Regions from separate parts of the Paenibacillus sp. sgz302114 genome, predicted to be linked through region 1. Evidence: predicted binding sites of a transcription regulator. Region 1 holds the regulator's gene; each other region holds the start of a gene.

Region 1 (13,612 bases):
ATATAGTAGGTATGGCGTTAATGGAAACATCACCATAATTAAGCGCGGCTTTATTCCGATTGGCGGTTCGGTCTATCTCCAGTACCTTAAGCTGTACAGCCAGGTTAGCGTCGGTATAATACTCTACATCCACTTCGCGAACGTAAGCTTTCTTGTGGTCCCAGTCGAGCTTCTCGACCTGGAATTGGACCCCTTCGTGCAAATAGATGGCCTCGTCGTGCAGCAAGGTCATGGCGCTAAAGCGGTCCATTTCTCCGATTATTTTCACATCTGCTACATTCGATTGGTCTACAATGACTACATTTTCCTGAGAAGCAGAACGCAGGCCAATATTATTTGCCGGGAAAGATTGATTAGCCCAGTAATACGTGTCGCCGTTCTTGTGCAGGATCCGATCCTCTACCAAATAGTCCATGATGTCCGTTACGTCAAGCGTCCCAAATTGTTCGCTGTGCTTGAACGGCAATTCATACGCGGCGCACCGCAAATGATCCACAAGGATGATAAGATTCTCGGGGTTGATTCGAGCTGATTCCGGGTTGCGTTCGAAGAAGTAATCTGGATTGTTCACGATATATTGGTCTATCGGCGTCGAACTAGCTACCATGATGATGAGTGCTTCACCGTGACGGCGCCCGGCTCGGCCTGCCTGCTGCCAAGTGCTTGCCACGCTTCCAGGGTAGCCGTTCATAACGCACACCTGCAGTTGGCCGATATCTACACCAAGTTCTAATGCGTTCGTGCTTACTACGCCCAAGATTTCCCCGGCCCTTAATCCCTTCTCAATTTCTCTGCGCTGATTCGGCAAGTAACCGCCCCGATATCCTCGAATAGATTTAGATGCGATCTGATTTTTAACCAATTCCTGCAGATGACTGAGAATCAACTCTACGCGAACGCGGCTCCTCGCAAAGACGATCGTTTGAATCTTGTTTTTAAGAAACTCCGTCGCCAAATGATTCACTTCAACGGACGCGCTTTTTCTAATGTTAAGTGCCTTATTTACGATCGGCGGGTTATAGAAAACAAAATGTTTCCTGCCTCTAGGCGCCCCGTTATCGTCAATTAGGCGCATTGGCTGCCCAGTCAATTGTTCCGCTAATTCCTTTGGGTTCGCGATTGTGGCAGATGTACAAATAAATGTAGGATGGCTGCCATAAAAGCTGCAAATTCGTTTAAGACGGCGCAGCACGTTCGCAACGTGACTCCCGAAAACGCCTCTATACGTATGCAGCTCGTCGATCACGACATACTTTAGATTCTCAAACAAGCTAACCCATTTGGTATGGTGCGGCAATATCCCAGAATGCAGCATGTCCGGGTTTGTGATGACAATATGTCCAGCCTTGCGTACGATCTGACGAATAGCAGGCGAAGTATCGCCGTCATAGGTGAAGCTTTTGATGTCGATTCCTATTTCGTCGATGATTTCATTTAGTTCGCTTTTTTGATCCTGAGAAAGTGCCTTGGTCGGAAAGAGATAGAGCGCCCTGCTCGTTTCGTCCTTTGCGATCGCTTGCAGAACGGGCAAGTTGTAGCACATCGTTTTGCCTGAAGCCGTCGGCGTGACCGCTACGATGTTTTCGCCTTTTGCGACTGCTTGAAAGGATGTGTACTGGTGGGAATACAACTGTTCGATCCCTCTTTTGGCAAAAGCGGCTTTAATTCGGGGGTCTACAGCTTCTGGCATTTCCCTGTAACGCGCTTCCTGCGGTTCGATTTCGTGCCAATTTACTATATTTTCATTTGTCCTAAGTTCTTGGATAACCTCGGTCAAGTTTTTCTTTTTAAAGGTCATAATTTCAACTCTTTTCTATAGAACGGTTGTTCTCGTAATTATACTCCTTCAATACCTATCAGTAAAAGCCCCAAAAAAGGGCATAGAAGTAATTCATATAATCGGTCTCGCAAAAAAAGCAAAAAAACCGTCCTCGACTGCCCTTCCGGGCAAACAAAGACGGCTCTCCTATTAAACAAACGGCGGCTCCCACAACTTCTTGTTCCATCCGACTCGTTCATGAATGACCTTAAAATTACGATCAAGTCTCACCGCGGCGGTGAATGGCGTATGCTTCTTGTGCCAGAAACGGACATCGCTCCAGGTCACCAAGTAGCCGTCCGCTTGCTCCTCAACGTCCACATGAATACATGCGGCAAGATGATGAAAGGCTTGCACGCCGTCTACGTCGATTGTCGCTTCAGCGGCAGCGGCAAGTCTCTCTGGGCTTCTTTTGGACAATCTCGCTTCTTCATGGATGGCGCTCCGGTTCAGATTACCTTTGATGAAATCATCACTGTTGTCGATGACAAACTGCCATGACAGTCCGAACAAAGTTGGTGTTAATGTGATTTGCTCCGGGTTTACTTGGTAAGCTCCGCATAGGCTCCTGATTACCGAACGAGATACCAGAAGCCGCCATAGCATGTAAATCAGCGTCAAGGCATTTACGAGCAGAAACATCCTCACCGGATTCGGCGTCGCGCCGGTGATCCAGAGCAGCACAGCGGCTGTATGCATCCCGAATAGATAAGGATCGAATAGACAGAGAACATCGAGATGCAGCCATCGCCTGGTGAATGGCCGCAGGCATTGCACGCCATATGCGTTAAACAGATCGAGCGTAATATGGAAGCAGACTGCGATGAACGCCCATAGGATGACAATCCTGCTCCATTCCTGAACCCCGAAGAGCCATGCAATGGGTAAGCCGATGAACGGCGCCCAGACGAGAGGTGCAGGAAGCGAATGGGTCAATCCACGATGGTTGCGAATGTAAGCCGACCCGCCCTTTAAGCGCATTACCGCATCAAAATCAGGAGCATGACTGCCAAGCAGCGTCGCGGCTAATACCGCATACAACAGATCAGGATGTGAACCAACTGTCGGATCAACGAGCGAAAGTCCTGCCAATGTGGCGCCAAACAAGAGGTGACTTCCTGTATCCATCCACCATCATCCCTTCGCGTGTCTGCGCTATAATGCTCTATCGCAATTAGAGTAACAGCGGACTGTAAAGAGATGATTTGAGAATGATGATGATTTTGTAAGTATGGCCTCAGTGGTGCCCAGCAGTCGGCTATCGTTTCACGATAAACTCAGCAAAATCAGCCGCAGGCTCGATGTTCAGGAACAGCTGCTTCGCGTCATCGACCATCTCCGCAACCGCTTCATCGTCGAATCGCGAGCTGAAATGAGTCACGATAAGCCGCTTCGCGCCAGCCTTCTGTGCAATCTCAGCTGCTTGGCGAATCGTCGAGTGCCCGTACGCCTCCGCCTTCTCTTCCATACCGCCGGCAAACGTCGCCTCATGCACGAGCAAATCAGCACCGCGCGCCAGTACGACCGCATTGTCGCATGGCTTCGTATCGCCAAGAATCGTAATGACCCGACCGGCAATTGGCGGTCCGACCACTTCTGCCGAACAGACATGACGTCCATCCTCAAGCATGATGTCCTCACCGCGCTTCAATTTGCCGTACTCTGGACCAGGCTTCACTCCAAGCTCAGCGAGCAAGCTCAGATTAAGCTGACCCTGCTGCGACTTCTCCGTGATCCGATAGCCAAAGCAAGGCATGCGATGCTCGAGCGCGGCAGCTTCAATAATGAAGCGACTATCCTCGGCGACGACACCTTCCTGTACTTCAATAACTTCAAGCTCATAGCCCAAATGCACACCACTATGATGAAAGATAACGTCCAAATATGCCTTCAGACCCTTCGGCCCATACACCTGCAGCGGTCCCGCGCCTTCGAAATAGGAGCGACTGCTAAGAAGTCCCGGCAAGCCATATAGATGGTCTCCATGCAGATGCGTGATGAAGATCCGCTCCAGCTTGTTCAGCTTCAGCCCGCTCGCTAGCAGTCGATGCTGCGTCCCTTCACCTGTATCAAACAGCCAAAATCCGCAGAACGGCTCGGGCAGCGACAATGCGATCGACGTCACATTGCGTGACTTTGTCGGCCTACCCGCACTCGTTCCGAGAAACGTAAGCTTCACTTATCTATCCCTCCAATCATCACCTATAACAATACCCTCCGGAAATACGGTATTCAACCGTGCTTTTCGGAGGGTGGGTATGCGTTCCTATTCGTTATGCTTTATCAACGTTGAAGTACTGAGCTTGCGGATGTGCGAACACCATCGCCGATACCGATGCTTCAGGCTCCATCATGAAGCCTTCCGTCAGCTGTATACCGATATCTTCCGGCTGCATCAGCTCGAACAGCGGCTGCTGATCTTCGAGGTTCGGACAAGCCGGATAGCCGAACGAGACGCGAATGCCTTGGTAACGGGCACCGTGGCGCTGCTTCATCGTCATTTCCGGGTGATCCGGGTAGCCCCAGGTATCACGCATCAGATGATGGACACGCTCTGCCATCGCTTCCGCAACTTCAAGCGCAACGGACTGCAGTGCGTGCGAACGCAAGTAGTCGCCGTTATCCTTCAGCTCCGTTGCTTTCTCACGGACTCCTTCACCGGCAGTAACGACGAGGAAGCCGACGTAATCCATCACGCCGCTCTCAACCGATTTCAAGTAATCCGCCAGACACAGGTATGGCTCAACCTGCTGTCTTGGGAACGAGAAGCGCTTAATCTCCACGCCAGGCTGCTTCGGATCATAGATAATAATATCATTGCCCGACGACTGCGCCGGGTAGAAGCGATACATGCCGTGAGCTTGAAGCAGCCCTTTCGCTGCGTCTGCCAGCAAACCGTCAACCGTTTCCTTCAAGTTAACTGCCTTCTCATTGCCTTCAGCGAGCAATTGATCGACATTGCCCTTTAATCCGAGATGGTGACCTAACAGCATCTGCATATTGATGTATGGCACGATATGCGGAATAGGCACGTTTCGGAGTACATGACGGTCAGTATCCGGCGGGATGTACACTGGCGCATCCTGGTTAATCGAAGACTTCACCGCACGTGTCAGCTCAGGCAGCGGCTTCTTCTCTTCTTCTTCGGCACCGCCGGAAGCTTTGAATGCTTCCATCTCTTCTTGATAAACACGGCGAGAATCTGGATTCATCAGCTTGTTCGCGATATCAAGTCCATCCATCGCATCCTTCGCGTACAGCACAAGACCATCATATTCAGGACCAATTCGGTTCTTGGTGAATTTACGCGTGAGCGCTGCACCACCTACAAGAATAGGTGCATCGATGCCAGCATTGCGCAAATCCTGTGCCGTCAACACCATCTGCTGAGCCGATTTTACAAGAAGACCCGACAAGCCAATCGCATCTGCTGGCTCCTTACGGTAAGCCTCGATGAGCTGCTCTGGAGCAACTTTAATGCCAAGGTTAATAATCTTATAGCCATTATTGGACAAGATGATTTCAACCAAGTTTTTGCCGATATCATGCACGTCGCCTTTTACCGTCGCAAGAATAATCTTCCCTTTGACAGCAGAATCAGCCTTCTCCATATGCGGCTCTAGATACGTAACCGAAGCTTTCATGACTTCGGCGCTCTGAAGCACCTCAGCTACGATCAGCTCATTATTATTGAACAAACGGCCGACCTCACTCATCCCTTGCATCAGCGGACCGTTAATAATATCAAGCGGCGCGTACTTGGTCAGCGCTTCGTCGAGATCCGGGTAGAGCCCTTCCTTCGTGCCTTCTACGATATAAGAGGCAAGCCGCTCCTCGAGCGATAGATTGGATATTTTCTCCTTCTTCTCGACCTTCTTCTCACGGAACGCTGCGACGAATGCCGAGAGCGTATCATCATTCGTATTGAAAATGAGATCTTCCGCGAGACGGCGCTCTTCCTCAGGAATGGATGCATAACGCTCCAGCTTCTCTGTGTTTACGATGGCGTAATCAAGGCCTGCTTTGGTCGTGTGGTACAAATAGACGGAGTTCAGCACCTCGCGGCCTGCATCCGGCAAGCCAAAGGAGATGTTGCTTAGGCCAAGAATTGTCTTCGCCTTCGGATATTTCGCCTTGATCATCTTGATGCCTTCAATCGTCTCAACCGCAGAACCGATGTACTGCGGATCGCCGGAGCCGACCGGGAACATATTCGGGTCAAAAATAATATCTTCCGGGTTCATCCCGTACTTCTCCGTGAGCAGCTCATACGAGCGAGACGCCACTTCCATCTTCGCTTCACGCGATACTGCTTGGCCGCGCTCGTCAATCAGGATACAGACGACCGCTGCGCCATAGCGATGAATGAGCGGCAAAATCTTCTCGAACTTCGTTTCGCCATCTTCAAGGTTAATGGAGTTAATGATCGCTTTACCTTGCGAATATTTGAGGCCCAGCTCGATAATGTGGTCGTATGTGGAGTCGAGCATGAGCGGCACTTTAATCTTTTTTACCACTTCCGGAATGAACTTATGAACCGCATATGCTTCATCAATATCAGTATCTTGTAAATTGATGTCGATGACATGCGCGCCGTTCTTCACTTGCGCGCGAGCAATTTCAGACGCTTCATCGAATTTCTCTTCTTTGATGAGACGTTTGAATTTACGCGAACCGGAAATATTCGTCCGCTCACCGATCATAATCGGACGGTTATCTTCTTCGATATATACCGTCTCAATACCGGAAACTGCAGGTGGATGCTCGCCCATCTTCGTACGCGGCGCATAGTTCGAGAGAGTCTCCGCGAGTGCGCGAATATGTGCAGGTGTCGTGCCGCAGCAGCCGCCGGCAATATTCAGCCAGCCTTGCTCAGCAAAGTCAGCAATCTTCTTCGCGAGCGAAGCCGGCGACTCATGGTAATTGCCGTTCTCATCCGGCAAGCCTGCATTCGGGTAGCAGCTGACTGCCGAACGAGCAATGCCTGCGAGTGAACGGATATGATCGCGCATAAACTCTGGACCTGTCGCACAGTTCAGACCGATCGAGATCGGGTTCATATGCTCCAGCGAGATGTAGAACGACTCGATATTTTGGCCGGCAAGCGTTGTTCCCATCGGTTCGATAGTACCCGAAATCATGAGCGGGAGCGTAATGCCTGTCGCTTCGAACGCTTTATGAATGCCGATTGTACCCGCCTTTACGTTAAGCGTATCTTGGGATGTCTCAAGAAGAAGCGCATCAACGCCGCCCTCAATAAGTGCAACAGATTGCTCAAAATAGTCCTCTACGAGCTGATCGAACGTAACTCCGCCTGTAACAGACAACGTCTTCGTCGTCGGACCAAGTGCGCCTGCAACATAGCGAGGCTTGTCCACCGTCGTAAACTTATCCGCTGCAGCACGAGCGATCTTAGCAGCGGCAAGGTTGATTTCCCGCGCTTTTTCCGGAATATCATATTCCGCCAGTACGACAGCCGTCGCACCGAACGTGTTTGTTTCAAGAATATCCGCGCCAGCTTCCAAATACGCCTCATGAATGCCTTGAATGACATCAGGACGCGTGAGAACGAGAATTTCGTTACAACCTTCAAGCTCATCGCCGCCAAAATCATCCGGCCCGAGATCAGCCTGTTGAATCATCGTACCCATTGCACCATCTAGTATAAGAATGCGTCTTTCGAGCATTTCCTCAATCGTCGGTTTCGTCATTGATGTCTTCCTTTCCGCCAAAAAAATCATTTCCCTTTACTCTACCAGAATTCACCGTAAGTGCAAAGAACCTTTTGCAAGCATGGGGTCCGCGCTGTCGACAGGGCAACCAAATTGTTCTATACTTAATCGTATTGGCAAGTATGATACTGTGAAAAGAGGGATTATTGCGATGGCTGAAATTCGAATTCGCAACACGAACGAACGCATCTCCGGCGAAGAGAACGTCCGTGCGTTTCTAGACAACCAAGAAGTGTTGTATGAGCATTGGGAAGCAAGCAAGCTGCCAGCTGAACTTCATAACAAATTCGTACTATCCGACGAAGAGAAGCAAACGATTCTGTCTACGTACGATGAAGAGATCCGCGAACTCGCTGCACGCCGCGGCTACCAAATTTGGGATGTCATCTCCCTCTCGGACGCGACTCCAAACATCGAGGAGCTGCTGAAGAAATTCGAGCAGATCCACACGCATACAGAAGATGAGATTCGCGGTATTGTATCCGGCCGTGGCATCTTCATAATTAAAGGTGACGAAGAAACAGGCTACTTCGACGTTGAGCTGGAAGCTGGCGACGTCATCTCCGTTCCTGAGAACAGAGCGCATTTCTTCACGCTTATGGACAACCGCGAAATTATCGCAGTTCGCCTCTTTATCGAGAAAGATGGCTGGATTGCAACGAATATCGAAGATCCTGCTTTTGCATAACAGTTGGATGATGAACGAAGAAAAGAAGAAGACCTGCCATGATGGCGGGTCTTCTTTTTTGGTGGCTGCAGCTTCATTACACAAGCAGCGGCAGCAATTCTTCGAGATGTTTGATTTCATGAGCTGGAATGATTTCGTCTGTACGAGTCATGCCATGGCGGTTGATCCAAACGGATGTCATGCCAATCGTATTGGAGCCGAGAATATCTGTCGTCAGCTTATCTCCAACCATAATGCCGTTCTCCGGCTCGATGCCGAGACGCTCAAGCGCATGGTGGAAGATCTCTGCGGCAGGCTTCCCTTTGCCGAATTCGCCAGAGATGATGATGTGGTCGAAATACGGAACAATCGCAGGTACGCCGGCCAGCTTCTCGCGCTGCAGGTCAGGAGAACCGTTCGTTAGCAGCAGCAGCTTATATTTGCCTTTCAACTGATCGAGTACCGCGAACGTCTCCTCGTATACGTAAGGACGCTTGCGGCGCTCCGCTGGGAATTGCTCTGCGAGCTGTGCGCCGAGCTCCGGATTATCAATACCGAGTGACTTAAGTCCGCGCGTCCAAGCATCGCGGCGGTATCCTGGAGCGAGCTCCTGCAGCATGCGGAATTCCTTCTGCTCGCCTTCGAGGAAGTTCGCCCACAGTCCTTCGAACGGATTAATCCCGATCATTTTCGTGAATGCGAACGTCTCATACGATTCATAGAGCGCACGCGCTTCGCGGCGCACAGCTTCTTCAAGCGCCTTCGCATCTACGCCGCTTTGGGCAGCTCCTGCCTCGCAAGTTGCGTCGAACGCTTCTTGCACGCTGCGGTCATCCCACAATAGCGTATCATCTAGATCAAATAGAACTGCTTGCTTAGCCATGATTTGCACTCCACTCTCGTTTATTTATTTATCTGTAAAAGGAATTTCATGCTGTCCGGCAAACGAACGCAAGCGGTCTGCCATCTGCTCAGTTGGATATCGGTTAATAAGACGGGAGAACACCCAGTTGCCGCCCTTGAGCTGCTCGATCACGATATAGCCCTTCTGGACATTGATCGCTTTAATGTTGTTCACATAGATCGAACGATCCCCTGTAAACCGGCGGGAACGAACAAAATCTTTGCCAATCGCTAGGTAAGGACGACGGAACATGAAGAGCAGCGCCAATAGGACGTAACAGCCGATTGTTACCCAGAACATAGAGCCTGTATCCTTGAAGTTCTCCGATGTTATCGTCACGATGATATAGAATAAAATGAACAGCAGCAGGAACGCAGGCATTAGATAGCTGCGACCTCTGAATGTATCGAGCATTTCTACGCTGGATGTCGCGGACAAAAGTGGTTTTTGACCGCGCTTCTTCCGCTGTTTGTTAATTTGAGCTTGGTTCTTCTGAACTTTACGTTCCCACGATCTTGACAAGGATGCTCCTCCTACAAAACATATTCACAAATTAATGTTGTTCTTTCGTTACAGCGGCCGTGCGAACTTTGCAATAAAGCGGTTCGGATATTCGCTTGGCAAAGCACTAACCTCATCAAGCTGCTTCCATACCGCCTCTGGCATCGACCAGCCAATCGCACCCATATTCTCTTCGTATTGGGCAAGCGTGCTCGCACCGAAGATCGGCGACGTGATACCTTCCCTACGAAGCAGCCATGCAAGCGCGACCTGTGCAGGTGTCTTATCCAGCTCTTTCGCAGCCTGCTTAACTGCTTCAAGCACTGCGAAGTTGTTCGAGTTCGCGCGATTCCCCCAAGAGCTCTCGCCTACTTTGGATGTCAGACGTCCGCTGGTCGGCTCTTCTGCCCCATAGCGGCCGGTTAAGAATCCGCCACCAAGCGGTGCCCAAGGAATAATACCAACATTCTCTTCGAGGCATAGAGAGATCATCTCGCGATCCATCTCACGGCTGACTAGACTGTATTGTGGTTGAATAGAGATAAAACGAACATAGCGGTTCCAGTCACTAACCGCAAGCGACTTCATCAGCTGCCATGCAAAGAAGTTCGAACAACCGATATATCGGACCTTGCCTGCTGTTACAAGATCATCAAGCGCACGCAATGTTTCTTCTATTGGAGTCGCATGATCCCATACATGCACTTGATAGAGATCTATGTAGTCAGTATCGAGCCGTTTCAAGCTTGCTTCGACGGCATCCATAATATGTTTTCTCGATACTCCGACGCCGTTCGCATTGGTAGAGGTAGCGAATCTGACCTTTGTCGCCAGAACAACATCCGAACGACGGTCCTTAATCGCTCGTCCGACAATCTCCTCTGAAATTCCGCCTACATATACATTGGCTGTATCCAGGAAATTACCGCCTTGCTCCATGAACCGGTGAACCATACTGATGGAATCTGTCTCGCTAGTTGTATTGCCAAACGTCATCGTTCCCAAACAAAGCTCAGACACAGCTAGGCCGCTTCTGCCTAGTAACCGATATTCCATGCTCGTCCCCTCCTACATGATAGAAGTCATTAGTGCTTAATGGAACCTCCGCCGTTCTCTCCGTCCTCTTCATCTTCCGCCCATTTAATGGTATCCAGTTGATTGCGGAAATTGCTTTTGAAGTTGTCTAGATATTGACGGCGTAGCTCGTCTCGTTCAACAAGCTCCTCCGGTGTTAAACCGATGGTTTTGTTTTTGCGAGAGAGCTCGTTAATACGGGCTATGACTTTGTCTATAGCGTTCATTTCTACTGCACTCCTTTCCCTGCCTAAGGTCAACATGTCACCCTTTACTTTGACATTAATAAGGAGCCATTGTCAAGGTAACACAGGTCCTTTCAGAGATAGAAGAAGCCTGAGCGAATCATGCGCTCAGGCTTAACTACCTAGTTCATATATTCCATTATAAGTGTTATTCAGCAGGAACAATTAAAGACTGCCCAGCTTGCAGTGTGCTGTTCGTTAAATTGTTCCGCTTCTTCAAGCTGTACACCACTTCACGAATATCTTGTCCCGCCTCGCGCACTCTGCCAGCAATTTCCCAAAGCGTGTCGCCCGCTCCGACCACAACCACTTGCTCCATTGCAGTCGGTTCAGCAGGATGCTCGCTGCCAGCGTAGCTCGTCATCAATGTCAGCCCAGTGAACAGCAGTACGAACAGTAATCCTGCAACTGCTAGTCTTAATAGAAGACGTTGCTTATAAGAATCATTCAAAACACGCTTTGTTGCATGGTTGTTTCTCGTGTTTCCTTTATAAGTAGTTGAGTAAGAAGATATCGTTGTCATCATTCTCCAGCACCCCAAACGTTTGTTCTGTTGTCGTTGAAATAAGAATAACACGAACGTTTGTTTGTGGTCAAGCGTTTTTGGAACATTTGTTCGCACAAATACGCGAACCTGTGTTTTCAAGAACTTATGTTTGTACGAACTCCGGTTCTGTGCTATAATTTGACACAAATGAAACTTTGGGGTGATTCCGGTGTCGAAACTTTCAAACCGCCAACAGGCGATACTAGAATTCATTAAGACAGAAGTGCGCGAGAAAGGCTATCCGCCTTCTGTACGTGAGATCGGCGAAGCTGTTGGACTTGCTTCCAGCTCGACCGTTCACGGTCATCTGGACCGTCTTGAGAAGAAAGGCCTTATTCGCCGCGACCCGACGAAGCCTCGCGCCATTGAGATTTTGGACGGCGACGACGCCGACATTATCCCTTTCCCGCTCGCAGTATCCAAAGTGCCTGTCATCGGTAAAGTAACCGCAGGCGTCCCGATTACCGCAACTGAGAACATCGAAGACTATTTCCCTCTTCCAGCGGATAAAGTCGGCGATGATACTGTCTTTATTCTTAATGTTATTGGTGAGAGTATGATTGAAGCAGGCATCCACAATGGTGACTATGTCATCGTGCGCCAACAGCAAACAGCTAACAACGGCGATATCGTCGTCGCAATGACTGAAGAAGATGAAGCAACGGTGAAGACGTTCTACAAGGAGAAGGATCACATCCGCCTCCAACCGGAGAACTCAACGATGGAACCGATCCGTCTTCGCAACGTATCCATTCTCGGCAAGGTCATCGGCTTGTTCAGGGACATTCACTAATTCTATTTATTACAAAGGGCCATCCGAGGTGCTGCAGCATCGCCTCGGATGGCCCTTTCTTTTTGTTCAGGATCTTAGGCAAATGGCGATGCTGAGAGAGCGTAATACGCACTCTCAGCATGAAAATGGGTCGATTGAAGCTCTGAGAGTGCGGATTCAGCACTCTCAGGTAAGGAAACTGCCGCAACTGGCAGCTTGGCGATGCTGAGAGTGCGTAATACGCACTCTCAGCAAGGAAATCGGCCGATTGAAGTCATGAGAGTGCAGATTCAGCACACTCAGTTATGGAAACTGCCGGAATCGGCGCTTGGCGGAGCTGAGAGAACAAGAATACAATGGCAGATTGAATCAACACTCTCTATTTTCCCTCGAGTTCTCGTGCCTGCTGGAGGCAGGCCATTCGCGTTAACAATTTGAGCGGTAACGTTCGCCTTCGCACTCGGACTTCAACCTTGTTCTTTCTGCCGTAGGATGTCAGTTAACCTACAAGCTCCCGAAATAACAAGCTTTGATACATAAACTTACTTCGTTTGTACTTAAAGTTCAATGCCACGCCTGAGAATGCGATCAGAATTCGCTTGAGCGCTATAGTCGTCACTTTCCGGCGAACCAGCCTTCTCAGCCGTTTGATGTTACGATTATTGACCGCTCTCGCGACGGCTGCAGCATAGGCGCTCGATGAACGAAGTGATCGATAGAATGGCAGAATCGCTCGAGCTATCATTCGATGAACCGGCGTAGAGAACGTAAACTGCGTTGTGCCTGGCGGAATCGTTAATCCGCATGAGTATTGGATAATCGGATCCGGATATTCAAAATCAAAGAAATACCCGATTCCGTTGGATGACAAGCTGCTCAGCTTTGCCGATGGCGCAACTGACTTGAACATCTTCGCTAACGTATCAATATCCGTCGTACGAACAGCCTTCGACCATCTCAGCGCGAATGAATAATTGCACGCGATCTTGCGATAGAACGGAATCATGATCCCCGCAACCTTTCGAAGTATCGCTCCTGTTAACCGAAATTGCGCGTCCGTTCCCGCTTTTCCGTTCATCACTGTCGCCTTCTCTCTCCTATACCCTCTTAACATATAGTGTATGCGGGACAGAGGTCACGGGTGAGAAGCGGATCGAAGCATACCCGCTCAACAATAAAAACCCCTTGCTGCCAAAAGGCAACAAGGGGTATATAGCGTTTCCTAGAACAGTGTCAAATACTGATCGCGTTCCCACTCGTGGATCTGCGTGCGGTACATGTCCCACTCGATTTCTTTCAATTCATAGAAGTGTGCAAGCGCGTGATCGCCAAGAGCATCACAGATGACTTC
Region 2 (13,612 bases), on a different contig from region 1:
CCATCGTCAAGTTAGAGATACGTTCCAGCTCACTAAGCTGCTGCTTGTAAAGGGAATCGATTTGTTCTTGTGTTTCCTCGATCCGCTTCTCTTTGTTGGCTACTTGTTCTTCTTTGCGTTCCAGCGCTTCTATCTTTTTATCCAACGACTCTTCTTTCTGAATCAGTCGTCTTTCAAGACGCTGTACCTCATTGCGACGTTCGCGAATGTCTTTCTCAGCTTCGGTACGGAGCTTGTGGACTTCATCTTTCGCTTCGAGGACCGTTTCTTTCTTAAGCGCTTCGGCTTCTTTCCTCGCATTGTCAATAATTTGACTAGCGGCCTGCTCGGCGCTTGAAATTTTGGCCTCGGCGATCGATTTGCGAATAAAATAACCGACACCAAAGAAAATTACACCAACAACGAGAGCGATCAGTATACCTAACCATACTGGCATCTTCTCACCTCCTTGTTGCTCACCTAAGCAAACGCTTGGGAATAGTATTTGTTTTTTTCACAGCCGGTTTTTAACCCGATACGTACATTACTTAATTGACGGAAATAATGGGTTCGAATCAATTTTTGGAAGGAAAATCGATTCTAGAAATGTATAATACAAACTCATTTTATCTGTTGTGAAAATCAATTGTCAAGCATGTGCCCATCTTCATCATCTTCCATCCGCTGCGCAGCAGCTTTGACCGCTTCCCGCACAACGCTCATCGGAAACCCGCGGCGCAGCAGAAACGCAGCCAGCTTCTGCTTCCTCTCCCGCGGCTCGCCCTTAATATAAGGCCATTTCTTGTTGGCCGCCCGAACCGCGACCTCGAGCTCCGATTCCGCGCTCAGCTCCTGTGAAGCTTGCTTCGCCATATCCTTGGAGATGCCGCGCTGCTGCAGCTCTTGCTGAAGAAGGCGTCTGCCTTTCAGCTGAGTTCTCATCTTCTCTGACGCATACATGTTCGCGTATTGGTTATCGTTCACCAAACCTTCCTGCGTCAGTCGAACAATCGCCTTCGCAGCCACCTCGGCATCGATTTCTTTCTTAGCTAGATAGCGCAGTATCTCCTTCTCCGTCCTTTGCCTCGCTCCAAGGTACGCGAGCGCCGTTATATAGGCGCGGTGCCGGCTATCTTCTTCTACAATCTCCTTCAGCTCGTCCGCATGGATCTCGCGATCCTTGAACAGCCGAAACTTTATGAGCAAGTCTTCATGTACATTGATATAAGGTTCCTGCGAATTATTTACAAATAAATGGTACCTTTGCTTTAATTTGCGATCCTGCTCCACACCGGTAATAATTAACACCGAATTCCTCCTTCCACTATTGCCAAAACCTACACAATCCAAAACCTACAAAAATAGAGAAGCACCTGCTGACAGGTGCTTCTCTATTTACCAATTGACATAAGTCAACGGAGATTTATTCCACTTCCAAGTCCAATTCGTCCTCGAAATCATCATCGTCGTCTTGGCTTACAGGTTCATTCCCTGCCGCCGCCGCTGCCACATTGCTTGCTTCGCGGATTAGCTTATCAATGACCGCTGCAATATCGCGGTGATCCTTCAAGAACTGTTTCGCATTCTCACGACCTTGGCCGAGACGCTCGCCATTGTAGGAGAACCAAGCGCCGCTCTTCTGGATAATCTCCAGCTCGACGCCGATATCAACGAGACTTCCCTCTTTGGAAATGCCCTCTCCGTACATAATATCGACTTCTGCTTGTTTAAATGGAGGAGCAACTTTGTTCTTTACAACTTTAATACGAGTCCGGTTACCGACAATGTCGTTACCTTGCTTAACAGACTCAATACGGCGCACATCAAGTCGGATCGTGGAGTAGAACTTCAACGCACGGCCGCCTGGCGTCGTCTCAGGGTTACCGAACATTACGCCGACTTTCTCGCGAAGCTGGTTGATGAAGATCGTAATCGTCTTCGATTTGCTAATCGCACCGGACAGCTTACGAAGCGCCTGCGACATCAGACGAGCTTGTAGACCTACGTGGGAGTCGCCCATATCGCCTTCGATTTCCGCCTTCGGAACGAGTGCTGCAACAGAGTCAACGACAACGATATCAACTGCACCGCTGCGAACGAGCGCTTCAGCGATTTCAAGGCCTTGCTCCCCAGTATCCGGTTGGGAAAGCAATAGCTCGTCAATGTTTACGCCAAGCTTGCTTGCATAGGATGGATCGAGCGCATGCTCGGCATCAATAAAAGCAGCTTGTCCACCTGCACGTTGAACTTCTGCGATTGCGTGCAGCGCAACGGTTGTTTTACCGGAAGATTCTGGACCATAAACTTCAATAATACGGCCCCGTGGGAACCCGCCAATTCCAAGTGCAATATCTAATGCCAGCGCACCGCTGGATACAGTTTCAACTTGCATATGAGTAGATTCACCGAGCTTCATAATAGAGCCCTTACCAAATTGCTTCTCTATTTGACGAAGCGCCATTTCGAGTGCGGCTTTACGATCTGCCAACGAACTCACATCCTTCATGATTTATACTTTTATGATACCTTGTTTCTATCGCTTTGACAAGAGTTTTTACGAACATATATTCTTATTTTTCTCTTTTGGCCAAAAAGGAGAAAAAAAGAACCGCAGCAAAGTAATCTTCGCCACGGTTCTTCCGGTAACTAATGTCGATTATAGTCGATTCGCCAGCAAGTTGGCAAGCCTTATTTAAACCATAACCGCTAGCTAATTCTCCTCTGCTCCGCTTAGTGCTTGCCAGACCCGGTACATCAGCGACTTCGCTGCACGCAGTCGAATAATGCCGCGATTGCCGCTCAACTTAGCGGTGAAAACACATGTAGGTTTGCCTCGCTCCGCCAGCCCGAAATAAACAAGGCCAACCGGCTTGCCCTCGGACTCGGCCGGACCCGCAACGCCCGTCAGCGACACGCCGAAGTCGCTGTCTGCCAGCTCACGCACCCGCTCCGCCATAAGCGCAGCGGTGGACTCGCTGACCGCACCTGGAGCATCTGTCCCCTCCAGCTGGGACATCGGGATACTCAGTAGCTTGTGCTTCATCAAGTTCGTGTATGTCACGACGCCGCCGGCAAACTCGCCGCTGCTGCCTGGAATTTGCGTGAGCAGCTGCGCGAACAGACCGCCTGTGAGGCTCTCTGCGCTGGCCAGCGTCCGCGTGGAAGCACGCAGCAGCCTAATGACCGCCTCCTCTAGCGGAATATCCTCGCGAGCGTACAGATGCTTCCCAACGCGCGTCTTAATCTGCGCCTCTGTCGCATCCAGCCGCGCATCAGCTTCCGCTTGGTCCAGCGCTTTCGTCGAGATCCGAATTGCAACTTCGCCATCCTTCGCATACGGCGCAATCGAAGGATCTGTCTGCGCATTAATCAGGTCGATCAGCTCTTCCTCAAGGCTCGATTCGCCGATTCCGGCGAACATCAGCTGGCGCGAGAACAGCTTGCGCTCCTCGCCCATGATAGAGCGGATCCACGCCTTCGCCGGACCATCAAACATCACTTTCATCTCGCGCGGCGGACCTGGCAGCAGCACATAATGAGTGCCATCCTCGCTCAGCGCGTTACCGACAGCCAGCCCCGCATCATTCTTAAGCGGATCACTGCCTTCAATCAGATGTGCCTGTCTGCGGTTGCTCTCAACCATATGAATGCCCCGTGATGTGAACAGCTCCACGATTGTGTCCATAGACGGCTGGTGCAGCTCGATTGCACGGTTCAAATAAGCGGCAAGCGCATCCTTCGTCAGGTCATCCTGCGTCGGGCCAAGTCCCCCTGTGAAAAGAATCAGATCGGCTCTTGTGCGCGCGAGCTCAATCGCTTGGCGAATTCGCCCGGCATTGTCGCCGACAACCGTCTGAAAGTAAACATCAATTCCAAGCTCCGCAAGCCCTTGCGATAAGTACGTCGCATTCGTGTTCACCGTCTGGCCGAGCAGCAGCTCCGTCCCGACTGCGATAATTTCAGCACGCATCTCAACAACTCCATTCTTATGTAGATACATTTATCGATAACTGGCAATAAGACAAACAAAGCATCACCTCTTCTATTATTCAGAAGAAGCGATGCTATATGCAAGCTTACTTTTTGGAGAGCGAACTATTCATTGATCGGAATCAAATTCTTATTCTTGACGAAATAATCGATTCCGGAATAAACCGTGATCAATGCAGCAGCATAGCTGGCAATGATGTCAAACGGGAAATCCACAAACGTAAACGGAAAGTTGTTCAGCAGGAGCGCGATAATCATCGTAATTTGCACAGCCGTCTTCCACTTGCCCCATTTGCTCGCTGCAAGTACAGAGCCTTCAAGCAGCGCAATTTGGCGAAGCCCGGTTACAGCGAACTCGCGGCTAATAATCACAATTGCAATCCAAGCATCCAGCTTGGACATCTCAACAAGCGAAATAAGCACTGCAGCGACGAGCAGCTTGTCCGCTAGCGGATCAAGCAATTTGCCCAAATTCGTTACAATCTTATTTTTACGCGCAATATAGCCATCCAGACCATCTGTACTCGCTGCAATAATGAAGACAAGCGCAGCCAAAATTTGATTCCAAGTAATGGAGAAATCGGAGCCAGAAATCGTTAGCGGCTTCAAATCTACATTAATTAAGAGCAGCACCATGATGATCGGAACCAAAAAGATGCGGACAAGCGTAATACGATTGGCTAAATTCACGATAGTCCCTCCCCGGACATATCAAACTCATAAGCGTGCGTGATGCGCACTCTTTGAATTTCGCCGATAGCGGCTTTGCATTTCGTAATAAATACTTCACCGTCAATCTCTGGCGCATCGTAGGCAGAACGGCCAACATATACATCGCTGCGGCCATCATAGCGTTCAACAAGCACGTCGATCTCTTTGCCGATATGTTTGCCGTTCAGCTCTTTGGACACTTCGCGCTGAATTTCCATTAGTGTATTGGAACGCCATTCCTTCACATCATCCGGCACCTCGTTCGGCAAACGAACGGCAGGTGTATCCTCTTCCGGAGAATAAGTGAACACGCCAAGACGATCAAACTTCATCTCGCGCACAAAATCGCACAGGCGCTCGAAATCCTCTTCGGTTTCGCCAGGGAAGCCGACGATAATCGATGTGCGGAGCGCTACATCCGGGATACGTGAACGAATGCGCTGAACTAGCGCACGCGTATCCGTCTGACGGCCTGGGCGGCGCATCCGCTTCAGAATCGAATCCTCGCTGTGCTGCAGCGGCATATCAATGTAGTTGCACACTTTGTCGTTCGAAGCGATTGTCTCAATCAGCTCGTCCGAGAAGAAGCCAGGGTATGCATAGTGCAGACGCACCCACGCGATGCCTTCTACTTCGCTGACGCGGTTCAGCAGCTCTGGCAGCATAAATTTATCGTACAGGTCCGTACCGTAGTTCGTCGAGTCTTGCGCTATGAGGCTGACTTCCTTCACGCCCTGATCTGCAAGCTGCTGCACTTCCGCAACAATCGACTCCATCGAACGACTGCGGAATTTACCACGCATAATCGGGATCGAACAGAAGGTACATGCATTATCACAGCCCTCAGCAATCTTCACATAGGCGGTGTAACGCGGCGTCGTAACAAGACGCGGAAGCTTCTGGTCATAGTCGAATGCTGGATTGCCTACCTTCACCGGACGTTTACCGTTAAGAGCTTCATCGACAATATCTGTAATGTGGTGGAAATCGCCTGTTCCGACAATCCCATCAATTTCAGGCATTTCTTCCATGAGCTGCTTCTTGTAGCGCTGAGTCAAACAACCGGAAACGATAAGGGCCTTCAGACGTCCCGTTTGTTTAAATTCAGCCATATCAAGAATCGTATTGACCGATTCTTCCTTTGCTGCATCAATAAAACCGCAAGTGTTCACAATAATAACCGTAGCGTCATCCGCCTGATCGACTAACTGGTAGCCGCGCGCATCGATTAATCCGGACATAATCTCCGAATCCACGAGATTTTTCTCACAACCTAACGTTACTACTTTAACTCGTTCTGTCATTATATCCCCCAAACCCCTCCGAAAAGCTATCCTAACAAGTATAATACAAGGCATTTACAGTGTCAAAAAAGGAAAAAGCCCTACTTGCCTGCGCGAAACGCGGCAAATCAGGACTTTAGTTTAACATAACTTTCACTAACGGTAGTTCGTAAATTGCAGGTCAATCTGTAAATCCGCCCCTCTTAGCATCGCCATAACGGCTTGCAAATCATCAAGGCTCTTGCCAGTAACACGGATGGAATCGCCTTGAATCTGGCTCTTCACTTTCAGCTTTGAGTCACGAATAAGCGTATTGATCTTCTTCGAAATATCTTGCTCGATGCCTTGCTTCAGCTTAATCTTCTGTCTGACTGTTCCTGCAGAAGCGCCCTCAACTTTACCGAACTCCATGTTCTTGATCGGAACGCCGCGCTTGATCATTTTGGATTGCAAAATATCGATAACGCTCTTCAGCTTGTACTCATCATCGGAGACGACAACAATATCTTCCTTCTCAAGTTCGATGCTACTCTTGCTGTTCTTGAAATCAAAGCGCGTCTCGATTTCACGCAGCGCTTGTGTAATTGCATTGTTCAGTTCTTGCATATCGACTTTCGATACAATATCAAACGCATTCTCTGCCATGTTTCATTGCAACTCCTCTACATCTTTTTCATGAAAAACATTATAACTCATCTTTATCCGCAAGAAAAGGCATTCACCCCTGACATTGCCAGGAAGAATGCCCTTCTTCATTGCGTTGCAGGAGTCTCCGTTGTCTCCTTTTGCGTTCCCGCAGGCGTCTCAGTCGTCGTTTCAGCCATATTCAGCTGCATTCTGCGCGGATTCGCTTTATTGCCATCAACGAGTGCAACGCCGTCGACGGTCACTTCAACATAATCAGCTCGCCCTACATTCACATAGGCAGGTCCGTCCACCTCAAAGGTTTCCGTTCCTCCTGCTGTATCAAACTGCTTCTGATAAATATATTTTCCGCTGCGGTTCTTGCTCTTGATGCCGACCCACACGCGACCGGTTGCAGTAAAAGTAACGGTATGCTTGCCTGCCGGAGCTACGGTATAGAAGTCAACAGTTCCGCTTGAACGGTCCAATGCCAACGTTGTTGTTGGTGGAGGCGGTGTCGTCTGTTCGACCGGTGGCGTTTCGTCTTTTGGAGGCGTTGTAACATTGTTCGTTTGACCGTCTGTCGAATTATCCGTCGTTGTTTGATCAGTATCGGTATTGTTCTTAACCGTATCCTTATCTGGTGTCGTCTCAGGCGGCTTCGTCTGATCCGTCATCTTCGTCTGGTCCGCCGAATTGACCTTGTCCTTGTCCGGCTGCTTAATCGCATAGACATAGACCAATACCGCGATCAGAAGCAGGAATGACCACATTAGCGCGCGAAAGCCCCACCGACTAAGACGGTCAGATGAATGAGATTGCGCCCGGCGTGGCCGCTGAACGGGTTCAATCACTTGCTCCGGAGCGCTTGAAGGGATTTCATTGGTATATAAGCGAAGCACCTCTTCAGCATCTAAGCCGACCGCTTCCGAATAGTTTTTCACAAATGCACGCACATAAAAAGATCCAGGCAGCACTTTATAATTGCCGTCCTCAATCGCTTCGAGATAGCGTTTGCGAATTTTCGTTAATTCCTGGATATCATCCAGTGACAGATTGCGCTGCTCCCTTGCCTTCCGCAGCAGAGCGCCTAAATCCGACATGACCACACCTCCTTAGTTTAGAAATCGTCATACCCCATCGTAAACTTCTCGTATGAAATTTCCTCATCCGGTGTATTGCGAAGCTCGATAATGTAATCGAAATCGCTGTATTCAAAGGAAGATTCCTTAACGAAAATATCCGGATGCTCAATAACCTTCGTCGAAGGCATCGCCATTATTTCATGAAGGAGTGCATGATGCTTCTCATTCGATCTGATTGTACTTACAATGCCATCAATAATAAAAATGTTGTTTGGCGTCATTTCCTCTTCCGACAGCTGGCTGCGCACGGTCTGGCGAAGCAAAGTAGATGAAACAAACGTCCAACGTTTATTGGAGCAAACACTGCCCGCAATGATGGATTCTGTCTTCCCTACGCGCGGCATTCCGCGCAAACCGATCAATTGATTGCCTTCCCGTTTAAACACCTCGCCAAGGAAATCAACGAGCATACCAAGCTCATCGCGCGTGAAGCGGAACGTCTTGCGGTCGTCCGAATCGCGCTCAATGTAGCGACCATGGCGAACAGCAAGAATATCAACAAGCTTTGGCTCACGAAGCTTCAGAACGGTAATATTGTCAACCTTCTCGAGCATACGGCCGAGAATTTCGATTTTCTCATCATCATTTGTTTGGAGCAGCATGCCGCGCGTACGGTTCTCTACGCCGTTGATTGTAAGGATATTGACTTCAAGCATCCCGAGCAGCGAAGCAATGTCGCCAAGCAGACCAGGACGGTTCTTATGTATTTTATATTCCATGTACCACTGTTTGAACTCCATAGGACACCTCTATTTAAGTATAAAAAGGATAATGCGGCTCTAAAAACATTATTCTACAATATTCGTCAATATCCTGCAACTCATCAAAACATTACAGAAAAGCCTCCACTAGCGGGAGGCTTTTCCGAATCATTCAGAAACTATAAGTTTCACGCCTAACTTTTCTGAATGAACGTTTACGATTGCTGGACAAGCTTGACCATCAGGCCTGCAATCGTTTTACGCTCTGACTCATCGCCGACATCCCATAGCTCTTTAATTGCCCGTTCCTGCTCGTTCTTAGGATCGACCTTTTCCCCAAGGAAGGAGCCGATCTCATAAGCAAGATTCGCAATCGTATCTTCGTTCAAACCCATTCCTTTAGCCTGTGAAACACGATCATTCAAGAAGTTTTTCCAAGTGTCGTAATTAGAAAGGACAGTTGACATTTGTTCGTTCCTCCTTTGCGCGTTAGCCGTTACTCGGCAACAATCGTATTTTACACGCAAAGCGTCCTTCTTATACAACAATCAACCTTTAGGTTAGCCAGCCGCCGTTCGGACTGATGATCTGACCGGTAATATAAGCTGACTCGGGCAGCGCCAGAAAATAAACGAGCGATGCAATTTCTTCAGGCTGCGCAAAGCGTCCGAGAGGAATTTCCGACTCCAAGGCGCTTTTCTCTTCAGCGTTCAGGTTGTCCAACATGACGGTATCGACAGCACCTGGAGCGACGGCATTAACCGTCACGCCTGATGGGGCGAGCTCCTTAGCCAACGCTTTCGTAAAAGCGTTCATGCCGCCCTTGCTCGTTGAATAGAGCACTTCACACGAAGCGCCCGACATCCCCCAGATCGACGATACATTAATGATACGGCCGAAGCGCTGTGAGATCATTGCCGGCATGAACAGCTGTGTGCAGAGGAACATGCCCTTCAAATTCACATCCATCACTTCATCCCATACCTCATCCGTCACGTCGGCAAGCATGCTGTAATGCGCAATGCCAGCATTGTTCACGACGATGTCCGGCATCATGCCGCGCTGCTCCAGCTTCTCTCGCATCCGAGTGAGCTGTTCTCTAGAACGAATATCTGCCGTTACGGTCAATACATTGGCAGCGCCAAGACGCATGCAGGTGCGAGCAGTTTCGTTCGCCGCTTCATGCGCTTGATTATAGTGAATGACGACGTTCATGTTCTCCGAGGCGAACCGGCGCGCAATTGCCGCGCCGATGCCTCGGCTTCCCCCAGTTACAAGAACCGTCATTTCCTTTAATGTTTTCACTTCGCTTCTTTCGCTACAATGGATACTGCCATTCGGTTCCAGTCGAAATGACTGCGCAGCCGCGCATTCGCTTCATCCAGTGTGATATCTTCATACACGGGTACAAGCTTGAACAAGTCAGCACCACGGAACCGATACCGCGTAAATTCTCCGGCAATTGCCTCAGGGGAGTTGAGCATACGCAAGTAGCCGCCAATCTTCTTTCGTTTCGTCCTTTCGAAAGTCGCTTTATCAAGGCCGCTCGCCTTAGCGCCCTCGATCGCCTCACGCAGTCTGCGAATGAGCTCATCCGGGTCCCGTGTTTCGCCACCAACGACGGAGAACGCATAGTCCTCGCTACTGTTGAACTCATGCCCAAACGAATCGGAGATAAGATTGTCATCGTACAGCGCATGATAAATCGGCGAACTCGAGCCGAGCAGCGCCTCAAGCATCAGCTTCGTCGTCAGTTCGGTGCGAAGCAGCTCTGTTGGATCTTTCGAACCGCGAGCTTCCTTGAAGCCGATCATGCACTTAGGCATGGACACTGGAAGTTCCGTCGTCTTGCGAGCTATCTTTACCGTCTCCGGTTCTGCATCGAAGAATCTGGCAATTTCACCTTGCGGCTCAAAGCTCTTCGCAGCCTGATTCTCACGAACCAGCTGCATAACAGCTTCAGGCTCTATTCCACCCACCACGAAGAGGAACATATTCGACGGATGGTAGAACGTTTCGTAGCAGCGGTACAGCGTTTCTTTATCAATTTGATAAATAGACTCGACTGTTCCCGCAATATCAATATGAATCGGATGCTTGTGGTACAGTGCATCTATTAATCCGAAATACACGCGCCAGTCCGCATTGTCCCGGTACATATTGATTTCTTGCTCAATGATGCCTTTCTCCTTCTCGACATTCTCGTCTGTGAAGTAAGGGTTCTGAACAAAGTCGATAAGCGTCCGCAGGTTCGCATCAATTTGCTCGGTTGCCGAGAACAGATAGACAGTCCTGTCAAAGCTTGTAAACGCATTCGCTGAAGCGCCCTGTGATGCGAAGGTCGCAAAAATATCACCTGTCGGCTCCTCGAACATTTTGTGCTCCAGGAAGTGGGCTATTCCGTCCGGTACGGAAATCGGCGTCTGTTCGCCAACTGCGAAACGGTTATCAATGGAGCCGTATTTCGTTGCAAACGTCGCATAGGTTTTGCTAAACCCTTGCTTCGGCAGAACGACGACTTCCAGACCGTTTGGCATTACTTCACGATACAGCTTCTCTTGAACGCCTGGGTAAGCTAACGTCTCCATCTATTAACCCTCCTTCCGATCACGTAGGAAATAGATCGTATCAAGCTCAGTCTTCTTCGCAATCGCAGCGATCTGTTCAGCCGTTACTGCCTGAACTTGCTCGAGCAGCTGCTGAGCCGAGCGCTCCCGCTTCGAGAGAATCGCATTGAAATCAAATCCGATCATCTCATTCGCGGAGTCTTGCAGCTCGCGCAAATGGTTCGCGATCATCGCTTTCGTCTGATTCATCTCCAGATCGGTATAAGAGCCGATGCGCATGCTTTCAAGCTGCTCTTGAATAATGGTTGTCGCCTTCTCATAGTTGGCGAACTCGATCCCTGATTGGATTGTGCAGATGCCTTTATGCCCATCAAGACGGGATGCGGCATAGTAAGCGAGACTCGCTTTCTCCCGTACGTTCAGGAACAGCTTCGAATGCGGGTATCCGCCGAGTATGCCATTGTACATGAGCGCTGCAGGGTAATCGTCGTCCCCATAGGCGGTATTAATACGCAGGCCCAAATTAAGCTTGCCTTGCGTTACCTCCATCCGCTCGACAACGTTACGAACTTGGCCTACAGGCTTACTCACGACAGGGAGTTCGTAATCCGCCGGCTCACCATCATTATGATGGAACGCTTCAGCTACGAGCGCTTTCACTTCTTCCAGCGACGTATCCCCAACGACATAGAGGTCGAAAGCAGCTTTGGACAGCCAATCACGGTACGCAGCCGTGATCGACGCCGGTGTAATGCCTTCGATATCCTCAAGCTTGCCAAGAGGGTGAAGCCGATACGGTTCATCCTCGCACATCACTTCTAGGCAACGCTCTGCCGCATATCTGATTTTGTCATTAATAATCGCTTCCAGCCGCTTGCGCAGCGTTTCTTTCTCCGCTTCGACATACTTCGAACGCAGATGGCCGTTCTCGAGTGTCGGCTCTGTCAGCACTTCGCCGAGCAGCTTCAGCGATGCCGCAAGCAGCGGTTGGTTCGATGAGACGAACTTATCATTGATGACATCCATGCGGAATTGTACAATCTGAGCATCGCCGCGCTTATAAACATCAAAGCCGAAGCCTGCGCCGTACAGATCGTCCAGCCGCTCGCGAAACGCGATAGTTTCTGGTGTAGATGCCGTTCCCCTGCGAAGGATAAACGGTACTAGGGCTACCGATGTAACGGTTTCTTCCGTTAGAGGCAGACCTGCGTATAAAGAAATCGAGAAGGTCTTGAAGCGCTGTGTCGGCAATACATGCAGACGAATTCGATTCAGCTGACCTCGTTGAAATGGAGAGTTGCTCACGCTCGTGACGTCCCCTTCCGCTCAAGTTTATAAAGTCAATCTATTCCATTTCCCAAACTTCTATTCCATTCTACCCGATTGGAAATGGAAGAAGCAACCTGCGGTCGAATGCAGGCTGCTCCCGTAATTGCTACATGCAGAAAATATGTTTGCCGATTGTTTTGACCTGTGGACGCGACCAAATCCACTTCGATGTTGCTGTCTCCGGATTGAAGTAATAGATACAGCCTCCGGTTGGATCCATGCCGTTTATGGCATCTTGAACGGCCTTCTTCGCATTCTCATTCGGTGTCAGCCAAATTTGTCCGTCCGCTACAGCCGTAAATGCCCCCGGTTGAAAAATAACGCCGGACACCGTGTTCGGGAAGCTCGGCGACTTCACCCGGTTTAGAATGACTGCTGCCACCGCCACCTGGCCGATATAAGGCTCGCCGCGTGATTCGCCATACACCGCATTTGCCATCAGTTTCAGATCATTCGCACTAAGTCCAAGCTTATTCGACTTGCTAAGATCAGTAGAGTCGGAGCTTGCAGGCGGTGAAGTACCTGTTCCAGTACTGCCGCTGCCGGAGCTCTCAGCTGTCGGCTTCCAATCCTTTGTTGCTTCCCACAGCTTCAGCTTCGTCTTGGCGCCTACAACGCCGTCGGCTTTTATGCCGAACTTCCATTGAAACCAAGTCACTGAATTTTTCGTCTTCGTACCGAACACACCGTCTATCGCTCCGTCGAAAAAACCGAGCGCCTTCAGGCGGCCTTGCAGCTCCTTTACGTCTTTGCCGGACGAGCCAACCTTAAGTATCGCACTGCTGAACGTCTCGGTTGTCTTGCCAAAGGAAGCATGCTTGATCGTAAATGCGCCAAACAACAGAAGGACGATGACGATGGTCACCGTTATTAAACGATTTCTCATCACTAGAATCTGCCTTTCTCTTGCAAGTGGTTTCGTTAAGCAAGCGAAGCATATGGCTAGTATGAGAAATCAAGGGAATGATTATGCACGAATCTGGATTAGGAGCTAATCTTTCCTGCGTCATATTGATCCAGCGTCAACATGACTTCACGCGGCTTGCTGCCTTCGTACGGCCCGACAATGCTGCGTGCTTCCATCTGGTCAATCAGTCTTGCTGCGCGCGTGTAGCCAATCCGCATCCGCCGCTGTAGCAGCGAGACGGAAGCTTGCTTAGCCTCCAGTACGATCCGAACCGCTTGATCGTACAGCTCATCGAGAATCTCTTCGGGCTCGGTTACACTGTCGTCGATCTCGGGAACGAGATCTTCTTTATATTCCGCTTCTCCTTGACCGCGCG
Region 3 (3,813 bases), on a different contig from region 1:
TTACGATGGTGCATGATTACCGGTACTCCCCGCCAGTTTACCTTATAAGATCCTTCAGAATTATAGGACTGAACATAATTAATTTTTTCGCCGTCGTATTCCAATCGGCTTTGTATTGGATGCTCCCAGCTAAATATAAATTTCCCGCCGTTTTTTAGTTTTTCATATATATTTGACACCGTACGTGCAATATCAACTGTCCATCCTAGTGCATAAACAGAGAATACAATATCGAAATGGTCTCTGGGCAGATCCACCATATCTTCCATAGCCATCTGTTTTATGGTTCCTTTTAGTTTGTTTTCCTCGAGCAACTCTTTAGTGTAATTAACCTGCGTAGTCGATAAGTCTATTCCCCAGATTTCTTCTGCCCCCTTACTTGCCATGTATAGGAGTGACTGCCCACTGCCACAACCTATCTCTAATATTGTCTTACCAGCAACATCACCGAGTAGGTTTAATTCATCCTCTGTAGGAGCATAAGGCCCATATTTCGGTAAAGCTAGTATTCCGAAATATTGATTGGCTACATCATCCCATCCAGCTTTGTTGATTTCTAACATTTCCGTGTGATTTATCATGGATTCCCTCCAACTATCATTAGTGAATCAAGCGACTCTTCCGAGATATTTCTTATTCGTGATAAAACACGAAATCCCTACCACATATTGGAACTATTCTGCTCCGTTAGCGGAACAAGGTGGCCTGTTAACGAGCTAGCATCAGTTGAGTTAGGCACCAGAATAATGTAAATTGATCTTATTACATCATTGGAGGATTTATGCCTAAACTTCGACCAATTATTACTCATTCTGATTTCGAAAGAATGAGGATCTTCAAATGGCCTGTTGACGTATGGCAGCAAGGGGAGCTGCTGGATAAAGGAATTATTATTAAGTCACATGATGATGATAAAGTCACATCCACTAAAAATGAGCATTATTTAAAATCAACATGCCTATTTTTTTATGGATCAACTCACCCTAAATAAGATTCTCTCAGTTGGCAGCAAACTTCAGGACAAAGAAAAAACGATGTATCTGTTCCACGTTTCATGTAACCCATTTGCAAATTGTATTAAATCATCCAACGAGTAAAATATTCTGTTCTTTTGTTCATTTATTTTAGTCTTATTCACCTACCATTCCGTCACCATCACGATCATCCATATATTTGTAAAGCCAGTGGTCCCTCGTTATTGGCATACTATAACCGGCTGCCTTTGCTTCTTTAATCGTTACCTTTCCATTTCCGTTTGTATCGACACTAGAAAGATCCTCTGGATTAGTTGAATCAGAAGAATCACTGCCTGTTAATCCGAGTGATGCGTTTACTTGATCCGGGTTCACATTATCAAATGTATCAACAATTACGTTACCCTTTAATGAATAGGTATACTTATAATTTGAAGGAATCTGAGTTTCTGTATTCGGGTATGTGATAATTGCTTCGAAATTAGTAGATCCGCCTGCTTTGCGTATTGCATCTTCCATATATGCTTGATCACCATGTCGGTTGAGTGTACTATCTTGAGGGGTGATATTATAAGCATTCGATACTCCTCCGAGAGAATCGGCAATGACATGTCCTTCATCTAATACATCGCTTTCGACACCAGGGACTTTCGCCTCATCAGAGCAATATCTACCAGACGATGAGACAGACTCATTACTGTCATCTTGTAGAATGATTTCGTCAGCAATGACACGCACTAGTTGCCCGTGTTCGTTTGTAAATGCCCAGTATTCACGGTCCCCGTAACCAACATCCACAACGACATTAGGTTCACGATGCCCAGACAAATCACAACCATCCACTTCAATACGTTTGTATCCTGAGAATAGTTCATTATTATTTGATTGGGCTGGTGTTTCCTCAGCTACCGGTTCGTCAACAACCGTCTGGGTAGTTTCTTCTCCTTTTGTCTCTTCAATGACCTTGGTAATAGTTTCTTCAGGTTCTTTATCAACTGTGGTTACTTCTTGTTGGGCATCTTCTGTATTTGTAATAGTTAAATTTTCTCCATTGGTACAACCAACCATTAAGATGATCATTAACAGTAAGACTAAATAGTTCATCTTCTTTTTCAATTTAGGACTCTCCTATAATAGTTTCATACCTGTTCATTTTAAAAAAATGACGACTTTAAGTTATCTTGTTCTATTATCTTACCATAAAAGACTATTATGATTTTAAATTATCCTGTCCGCTTACTTCGATGAAAAACGGCATCTGCACATAAAGCTAGGGCTGGCTCCCCAATAAGATAAGAGTTTCTATAGCATCTCTTTTTGCGCGATCGGAGCACTTTGGATAATGATCGAGTACACACCTTTATTTCGTTAATAAGTTGCTAAAGAACGGATGTTCGCATATACTACCACAGAGGTGATATGTGTGATCTCAACGCCAGAAGAACTTGTGGTGATTAAAGAGTGCTGCCTGCTGCCGCTCATGTTGGATATGGTAGAAAAGCAACGAAAGGACATGGAGGCTTCGACAACACCAATGAAGTCTCTATACCTGGCAGCGCTCCTCAAACTCCAAGACATGATCCATGCCGATCTCGTGTACACACGGAACCAACTTCGAACCGCAGACATTAAGCTGTGGAAAGTCGACGCTTCTGAGGTCCGCGAGAAATCAGCATTTAAGTACGAGTATGTAAACAAGGGGTACCGTGGGGTATTTGAGATGCTCAGGAGCCTTGTCAAAGCTGAAGTATCGAAGAAGTTCGGTCAGTATATCGCTAAGGTATTCGAAAAATAAAAAGACAGCTCTAGATGGAATGATGGAACATTCTTACAGGGCTGTCTTTCATTATCCTCAAAGCACAAATGATTCAAATATTGGATGACGGAGCTTACTATCCTTTGTATAGCACTGAAATTTAACATTGCAAGTTAGTACCGGCTTCAGATAGATCCAGTCCTTACTTTCTCCTGTGACAATTTGCTTGGCCACTGTTCGGAATGCATTTAATACGTCAGAAGATGGTGGAAATTCAATGACTCCCATATGCTTACCATCGTCAGTTAAGCTCCATCCAAACTCTGACTTACGTATTCCAGATATTTTAAACTGACCATACCGGTAGTTCTTCGTTTTAATCCAAACATCCTTAGGTCTTGAATCTAAATAATAATGACTATCTGCATTTTTGGAAACAATACCTTCTAATCCAAGCTGTTTAACCTTTTGAAATAAGCTCTCTCCATCTTCATACGTTGATGTAACTGATATCACCGGAGATGGTATTACAACTCTCAGGAGCAACTCCAGGCGCTCATGGAGACTTGTCTTTAGTATGGATTCCCCATTATGGAATATCAAATCAAAAACCGCAAAATGAGCTGGATACTGTTGAGAAAGCTTCTGAACAGCATCAAGCTTCTTTGCATGGAATCGATTCATAACATCCTCAAAGCAAGGTTTCGCTGCAGGATCCAAGACAATACATTCTCCATCCAAAATGGCTTGAGAACAGTTTAACCGGATTTTTTGAAGTTCAGGGAATCGATCAGTTACTTCGGTTCCATTGCGAGTAAAGGCTCGAATAATCCCATTGTTGTAATGGATCAATATCCGAAATCCATCCCATTTTATCTGATGAATCCAATTCTTATGCGGGACTACTATTGAAGAAGCTTGAAGCAACATTGGCTTGATAATTGTGTTGAGCATGTGCAAGGTCCTCCTATAGTAAGCTTATCATGGCAGGACCCAACATCTTATATGAGATGACTGGAAATTATCCAGTGCGTGATGTACTCAAAATCAAAGCTCAATGCCAACTTATTTTAACTTAGCAGC

Evidence for each region. Region 1 encodes LexA, which represses DNA repair genes until DNA is damaged. Its sites were predicted from a motif close to CGAACATATGTTCG; they were not measured.
Region 2: a site for LexA is predicted at 2,537-2,550, ahead of recA (recombinase RecA). Genes of this name have one in related genera too.
Region 3: a site for LexA is predicted at 2,358-2,371, ahead of AC0LWF_RS26865 (YhjD family protein). Genes of this name have one in related genera too.

Annotation. Positions count from the first base shown of each region.
Region 1 covers NZ_JBVYOI010000001.1:858,921-872,532, reverse strand. The annotation lists gene AC0LWF_RS03990 (DEAD/DEAH box helicase) at 1-1,798, opposite strand, end outside; gene AC0LWF_RS03985 (metal-dependent hydrolase) at 1,970-2,947, opposite strand; gene rnz (ribonuclease Z) at 3,078-3,998, opposite strand; gene metH (methionine synthase) at 4,093-7,530, opposite strand; gene AC0LWF_RS03970 (acireductone dioxygenase) at 7,703-8,239, shown strand; gene AC0LWF_RS03965 (HAD family hydrolase) at 8,316-9,101, opposite strand; gene AC0LWF_RS03960 (hypothetical protein) at 9,126-9,644, opposite strand; gene AC0LWF_RS03955 (aldo/keto reductase) at 9,693-10,679, opposite strand; gene AC0LWF_RS03950 (DUF896 domain-containing protein) at 10,709-10,924, opposite strand; gene AC0LWF_RS03945 (LysM peptidoglycan-binding domain-containing protein) at 11,091-11,468, opposite strand; gene lexA (transcriptional repressor LexA) at 11,659-12,282, shown strand; gene AC0LWF_RS03935 (hypothetical protein) at 12,761-13,342, opposite strand; gene glnA (type I glutamate--ammonia ligase) at 13,484-13,612, opposite strand, start outside.
Region 2 covers NZ_JBVYOI010000016.1:59,885-73,496, forward strand. The annotation lists gene rny (ribonuclease Y) at 1-436, opposite strand, end outside; gene AC0LWF_RS24880 (RecX family transcriptional regulator) at 622-1,287, opposite strand; gene recA (recombinase RecA) at 1,403-2,467, opposite strand; gene AC0LWF_RS24890 (competence/damage-inducible protein A) at 2,690-3,949, opposite strand; gene pgsA (CDP-diacylglycerol--glycerol-3-phosphate 3-phosphatidyltransferase) at 4,075-4,659, opposite strand; gene rimO (30S ribosomal protein S12 methylthiotransferase RimO) at 4,656-5,984, opposite strand; gene AC0LWF_RS24905 (YajQ family cyclic di-GMP-binding protein) at 6,120-6,608, opposite strand; gene AC0LWF_RS24910 (helix-turn-helix domain-containing protein) at 6,716-7,690, opposite strand; gene AC0LWF_RS24915 (DUF3388 domain-containing protein) at 7,708-8,472, opposite strand; gene AC0LWF_RS24920 (DUF3243 domain-containing protein) at 8,649-8,900, opposite strand; gene ymfI (elongation factor P 5-aminopentanone reductase) at 8,989-9,720, opposite strand; gene yfmH (EF-P 5-aminopentanol modification-associated protein YfmH) at 9,735-11,021, opposite strand; gene yfmF (EF-P 5-aminopentanol modification-associated protein YfmF) at 11,025-12,305, opposite strand; gene sleB (spore cortex-lytic enzyme) at 12,436-13,215, opposite strand; gene AC0LWF_RS24945 (FtsK/SpoIIIE family DNA translocase) at 13,314-13,612, opposite strand, start outside.
Region 3 covers NZ_JBVYOI010000022.1:336-4,148, forward strand. The annotation lists gene AC0LWF_RS26855 (class I SAM-dependent methyltransferase) at 1-581, opposite strand, end outside; gene AC0LWF_RS26860 (DNA/RNA non-specific endonuclease) at 1,131-2,090, opposite strand; gene AC0LWF_RS26865 (YhjD family protein) at 2,398-2,769, shown strand; gene AC0LWF_RS26870 (ATP-dependent DNA ligase) at 2,827-3,684, opposite strand.